DNA from 2 places in the Vibrio celticus genome. Region 1 is predicted to be linked to the other one. Evidence: predicted binding sites of a transcription regulator. Region 1 holds the regulator's gene; the other holds the start of a gene.
What was found. The regulator MetJ, encoded in region 1, represses methionine synthesis genes. The targets are predictions, from matches to a motif close to TTAGACNTNTANANGTCTAA.
Positions count from the first base shown of each region.

Region 1 (3,420 bases):
CAGGCCGCAGTGATTACCCTAACCAAGTAAACAACGTACTTTGTTTCCCATTCATTTTCCGTGGTGCACTAGACGTGCGTGCGAGCGAAATTAATGACGAAATGAAGCTAGCGGCGGTTAAAGCGATTCGTGAACTGGCGAAAGAAGAAGTTCCAGCTGAAGTACTAGCAGCTGCGGGCGAGACTGCACTGGAGTTCGGTAAGGGTTACATCATTCCTAAGCCAATGGACCCACGTCTACTTCCTCGCGTAGCACGAGCAGTTGCGGAAGCGGCTGTTGAATCTGGCGTAGCTCGTATCGAGATGCCTGCTAACTATATGGCTTAATAGCTGTTGCTCTATTGAGCCAAAAAGAATAATAAAAAACCGACTCATCTGGAGTAATGCCGTTCACTTAAGAGTGAACGGCATTTTTGTTCTTAGCATACCGTTGTGGTCTGGGTTTAACTGTTCTAGGGAATGTCCTTTCCCTTCGCCCTTCAAGTATTAAGCTTTCAGCCATGTTGTGGAACCCCTTTAGCTGACGAGGTATTGCGCCTGGTGTTGAGTAAGGTAAGCCTACAAGTAACGCAGATACATGAGCTAATGTGCCGTTAAAACTGAGTTGATAAGGAAGGTAATTTCCCTTTAGATTGAAGCAGAGCTCGACCATCTGGTATCGGATTAAATTGTAAGTAAGCAAGATGCCCCATAACTCCTGCTTTACCAGTTCTGGTAAACGACTTCGCAGCGTGAGACGATTTCCAAGCATGTATTGTTTCTGCTCTCGGTAGCCTAGCTCAATTTCCCAACGATGTTCATAAAGGCCTGCAATATCTTTTGATGGGTAACGCAGGGAGTCCGTCATGGAGGTTAATACTTGGTAGTCTTTTCCTTTAATTTTACGAGTGACAAGTCGAGCGGTTATCGACTTTGGTAAATCAGGCCATAGCTTTCTAGCCCTTGGGTTACTGTGTAATTGAACCAGTTTGTCATTTCGCCCTAAAGATTGAACAATGTCATATTGTGTATTTTTCTTGAGGGGGATAAGCCAATGACGCTCTGAGCCAGAGTCTTGCCATTTATGTAATAAGCCTAAAGAATAGAATCCCTTATCGAACATTGTCACGCTATGGTTTGGTGTTGTTTCTATCAGTTTTTCAGCTAATATCATTTCGTTTGTATTGTAATTATCAAAGGCACTGGCCGTAATAATGTGACTGCTTAGTTCCATTTGGCAGACCATTCTCACTTGCGGATATTGCGTCCCTTTTTGTCGAGAAAATGCCTTTTCATTTTGCGGGTTATCGGGCGTTCGCCAAACAACTCCATCGACGCCAAGAAGCGTTAATCCATTCCACTGGGGTAACTTTGCACTTTTTAACCATGACGTAGTCATTCGCTCAAAGACCGCTTTAATTGCGTCTTCACCCAACGTCTTTCGACGTTGAGTTAACGCACTTGGTGCGACAAAAGCTTTACCTGTACGGTCGACAATATCAAGTTGGTTCACTAAATCTTTCATGGATTTACTGTTATAGATAGCCATTCCAACAAGCAGCCACACCATGGATTCTAAAGTTAATTTCCTCTTTCTCATCGTGACGGTATCAGTAAGAGAATAAGCTTCGTCGATGAGGTCAATTGGAAGCAAGTCAGACAAAGTTTCAACGTTGCTAGGTTTCCAATCATTAATTATGTTTAGAGCTTGAGAAACATCCATAAAAAAATCCAAGTGCATTAAATACACTTGGATTTTGACAGCTCTGAAGGATCGTTCAACCGATCACTTTGGCTTTAACTGATCGGCATTAACTCATCTGGAGTCGGTTTTTTTATGTCTATCATTCACAGCGCAATCATAAAAAGCTATGCGCGATGTGATAAATAAGGTTCAGCTAGAGCGAATCAATAATGAAGGCAGTGACTGAGTTGTTTTTATTCTTCGTCAAACGCTTCGAACTCGATACCCATCTCTGTCATCAGCTTTTTCACTTCAGCAGGAATATCGTCTGGGCGGTCTTTACGAAGGTCTTCATCCGTTGGTAGTGGTTGGCCTGTGTACGCATGTAGAAAGGCTTCGCACAGTAGCTCACTGTTTGTTGCATGGCGTAGGTTATTAATCTGGCGGCGAGTACGCTCGTCAGTAAGAACCTTTAACACTTTTAGAGGGATAGAAACTGTAATTTTCTTTACTTGTTCGCTTTTCTTTCCATGCTCAGCATATGGGCTTATGTATTCACCATTCCAGTCGGCCATTGCGTACCTTCATCACTTTAGTTGTTAGAATAAATTAATAGTGGTGATTTTAGCGGGATTTACTGCCATAAGCAAAGACATATAGACGTCTAGAAGTGTTGACGTCTCACGTTTATGAAAGTAAAGTGAATAACATATATCTAACACAGCCGAAAAATGCCGACAAGCAGCTGTGATTCTCAGACGCAAAACTTGTAAGGAAGCACCTATGAGCAGCCGGAAGCCAGCAACAATCGCAGTACGTACTGGTATCGAGTCAGACACGCAACACCATGCCGTTGTCCCACCCATTTATCTTTCGACTAACTATGGGTTTCCCGCTTTTGGTGAAGTGCCAAAGTACGATTACACCCGTTCTGGTAACCCAAACCGCGGTTTATTAGAGACGGCACTGTTTGAGCTTGAATCAGGCAAAGGCGCGGTTGTGACTAACTGTGGTACTTCGGCGCTTAACTTATGGGTTTCGGCTTTCTTAGGCGGCGATGATCTTATTATTGCACCGCACGACTGCTACGGTGGTACTTACCGCCTGTTTAACACTCGCTCGCTAAAAGGTGACTTCAAAGTTCTGTTCGTTGATCAATCGGATCAAGCTGCTCTGGATGCGGCGATCGCGCTTAAGCCAAAGTTGATCTTAATTGAAACCCCATCGAATCCACTGGTTCGTGTGGTTGATATTGCAGAAACTTGCCGCAAAGCGAAAGAGGTTGGTGCTCTGGTTGCTGTCGACAACACGTTTTTGACACCTGTGTTCCAAAAGCCTTTAGAGCTGGGTGCTGATTTTGTTATCCACTCTACAACCAAGTACATCAACGGACACTCAGATGTGATTGGTGGCGTTGTGGTCACTAAGACAGAAGAGCATGCTGAAGAGCTAGCGTGGTGGGGTAACTGTATTGGTGCGACCGGCACACCATTTGATAGCTACATGACTTTACGTGGTATTCGTACGCTAGGTGCGCGTATGCGAGTTCACGAAGAAAGCTCACGTGAGATTCTAGCGTCTCTACAGAAACAAGATCTTGTCGGCACTATTTACCACCCAAGCCTTCCCGAACATCCGGGGCATGATATCGCGAAGAAACAGCAATCGGGCTTTGGCTCAATGCTCAGCTTTGAGTTTGCGGGCTCATTCGAGGCGCTTAAATACTTTGTTGATAAGTTAGAGCTGTTTTCTTTGGCA
Region 1 covers NZ_AP025463.1:252,865-256,284, forward strand. Annotated here, with positions in the region: gene OCV19_RS01150 (malic enzyme-like NAD(P)-binding protein) at 1-326, shown strand, start outside; gene OCV19_RS01155 (IS4 family transposase) at 394-1,701, opposite strand; gene metJ (met regulon transcriptional regulator MetJ) at 1,917-2,237, opposite strand; gene OCV19_RS01165 (O-succinylhomoserine (thiol)-lyase) at 2,446-3,420, shown strand, end outside.

Region 2 (3,420 bases), 1.3 Mb from region 1:
GGTGCGTGTTTAATCGCGAGTTCTAGGTTTTCACGCGCTCTCACCATATTGCCTTGTCCCATATAGCCCAAACCTAATTCGATTCGAGATTCAGACATCGCGATAGGGTCACTTTCAATCTTTGGTGGTCCTTCTGTGACAGAGACACAACCGGCCAACGAAAGCGAGGCGAGTAGTACCAGATTTGATAACGAAAGGGGGTGGGATAACGAAATCGGATTTGAGAATGACGGCTTGGCAGGCATGTGAAGCTCCTTATGAACACCAACCCATCATATGAAATCAAACCCGTTGAAGTGGTAAATCTATTATGGAATGCGACCCACACACCATAAAAAACCCGCTTCCAATTCGTCGTTTTATCAACAACATACTGAACACGGCTTTATGTGTTTTTGAATCGGAAGAAAGAACTTAATCGTCTTTGGTAAAGTTGTCTTCGCTGAAGTGATCCAGATCGTAAGGCGTTTGTTGGTAAACGCAGTAGTTTAGCCAGTTTGAGAACAACAAGTGTCCGTGGCTACGCCAGCTTGCAACCGGTTTGTTGTCTGGATTGTTGTTCGGGTAGTAATTGATTGGAATAACAGGCTCCATGCCTTCACCTAAATCACGAATGTATTCATTGTGAAGTGTATGGGAGTCGTATTCAGGGTGGCCCGTTACAAACACGTTTCGCTTATCTTTGGTCGCCGCTAGGTATACGCCCGCAACATCAGAAGTCGCAAGAACATCAAGGTCGGTATGCTCTGCTAAGTACTCTTGAGAGAAGTCCGCATAGCGAGAGTGCGGAGCCAAGAATGTATCGTCGAAGCCACGTAAAATAGGGTGGTAAGGGTTATGAATCTCGTGATTATAAACACCAGACAACTTCTCTTTACGCGTGCGTTTTGGCAAATCATACAGTAATTTCAAACCAGCCTGAGCCGCCCAACACACGTATAGAGTTGAAGTAACGTGCTTGTTTGCCCATTCCATGATGGTTTTCAGATGGTCCCAGTAGATAACATCTTCAAATTGAACCAAGCCAAGCGGCGCACCAGTGATGATCAATCCATCAAAGTTTCTTCCTTTGACCATTTCAAATTGGCGATAGAAGTTATCAAGGTGTTCAGTCGGTGTGTTTTTACTTGGTCGATCATCAATGCGCAGCAGCTCTACATCAACTTGCAATGGGCTGTTCGATAGTAGGCGTAAAAATTGAGTTTCAGTTTCAATCTTCTTCGGCATTAGGTTGAGGATCAAGACTCGAAGTGGACGAATTTCCTGTGTCGATGCTCTTGATAACGGCATAACGAAGATGTTTTCTTGACGAAGAACATCAGATGCTGGCAATTGGTCTGGAATGCGAATAGGCAAAGCTTTCTCCCTAAGCTAGATATGTAGACGTCTATACATCTAAATCTATAGTAGTTTGATACGCTTGTCGATATCCAAAATGGATAGATGTAAATTATTTGTGTTTTCTATCAGAAGCCATCTACCGGCTTCGACGAAGTCTTATAATGTTTAACGACTACCCGAGTAAGGCATAAGTGCTTGGTTCTGTTATGTAGAACTAGGCAGTTATCAGAGCAAGCGGTTAGCATTTACGATAAACTCATGTTTTCGAATTAGCCTGTAAAGTGACAGATGAAGTTAATACTCATTCGAGGGTTGCCCGGTTCTGGCAAGTCAACAAAAGCAAAAACCTACGATGCATTGCATGTCGAAGCGGATATGTATTACGTGAATGAGCAAGGTGACTACCATTTTGATCCTAGGCAGTTACAGCAAGCTCATGAGTGGTGTCAGAACACTGCAGAGAATGGCTTGAAGCAAGGGTTGGATGTTGTTGTTTCGAATACCTTTATTAAGCATTGGGAAATGAAGGCTTACCGTCAACTTGCAAGAAAATACAAAGCTGACTTGATCATCGAAGTATGTCGAGAGCAGTTTGGTAGCATTCACGACATTGAGCCGTCGGTGATTAAACGTATGGCGAAAGACTGGCAAGAATAGCCTCGTTCTTCCTCTGCTTGCATGGCTGTATGGTAAATAGAATTAAATTAATAGAACAACTCCAAGGTAACGATTGAAATGGCAAAGCGCTCTGTTGTGGTCGACATGACTTCTTATGGTATCTATTCCACATGGGATTCCAAATCTAAAGATCTTCCAAAAATCCAAGAGTTCACCACCATCGTTGATGCTGAAATCGACGTAGAATTTGGCTATATCTTGAATATCAAAAAAGCCAAAGGTGAGAAGATCCGTTACTGCATTTATCACCCGAACATCACCACAGACAAAGGTGAAGTGCTCGAACCGTTCGATGGTGAAGAGTATGTCGGCAACAATGATTGGGATTTTTACTTAGGTGACACTATCTGGGCACCTGTCTCGAACAAACTAGGAAAATGGCGTATGACGGTTGAGCTAAAAGGCAACATCATCGCCGACAAGACATTCGACCTAGTAGCAAAAGACGAAGGCCAATTCTGGAAGCGTAGGGGGTTTTAGGTTCGACCTTCTATGTTCACCTAAACAGCAAAAAGCCGAGCATCGTGATGATGTCTCGGCTTTTTTCATTGTGCTAGATAGAAGTGACTACCTAACTAATGGATTCGATTATTGCGTTACATAAGCTACAACAAACTCAGTGATAGCGACCATGTCTTTCACTGCAATGTACTCTTCAGTGGTGTGAACTTTCGCCATACCAGTAGAAAGGTTAACTGTTGTTAGGCCTTTCGCGTTGAAGTTGTTTGCATCACTACCGCCGCCAGTGCGTTTAGTGTTCGCTGTTACGCCAAGCTTCTCAAATGCTGATTTGATCGAAAGAATATGCGGGTGATCGTCTGCAATAACGAATGCATCGTAAGCACGAGTTGATTCGATTTCTACTTCAGCGCCGAATTGCTTCGCGCTTTCTTCGAATGTCGAGATCATGTGTTCAACTTGTGCTGTTAGTTTTTCACCGTTTAGAGAGCGAGCCTCAGCCACGACTTTAAGCTCTGGCATTACGATGTTAGTTGCTTGACCGCCTTCAACAATACCCACGTTTGCTGTTGTTTCTTCATCGATACGAAGCAGGTTCATCTTAGTGATAGCGTCTGCTGCCACTTGAATCGCACTGATGCCTTCTTCTGGTGCTAAACCAGCGTGAGCAGGGCGACCTTTGATCTTCGCAACGATTTTTTGTTGGCCAGGTGCTGCATTTACGATAGTACCGATCGGACCGCCTGTATCTAGCACAATAGCGTGCTCAGATTGGATGTAAGACATATCGAAGTTCAGAGAACCGAATAGACCGCCTTCTTCGAATACGGTGAATGCGATTTCAATCGTTTTGTGTGCTTGGCCTTCAGCTTGGATTACGCGAACCGCCTCCATGATAGCCGCAATACCAGACTTATCGTCACCGCCTAGGATCGTGTTGCC
Region 2 covers NZ_AP025463.1:1,563,078-1,566,497, forward strand. Annotated here, with positions in the region: gene pilW (type IV pilus biogenesis/stability protein PilW) at 1-245, opposite strand, end outside; gene metA (homoserine O-acetyltransferase MetA) at 415-1,356, opposite strand; gene OCV19_RS07255 (ATP-binding protein) at 1,630-1,998, shown strand; gene OCV19_RS07260 (DUF3859 domain-containing protein) at 2,077-2,499, shown strand; gene OCV19_RS07265 (M20/M25/M40 family metallo-hydrolase) at 2,608-3,420, opposite strand, start outside.
Region 2: a site for MetJ is predicted at 1,380-1,399, ahead of metA (homoserine O-acetyltransferase MetA). Genes of this name have one in related genera too.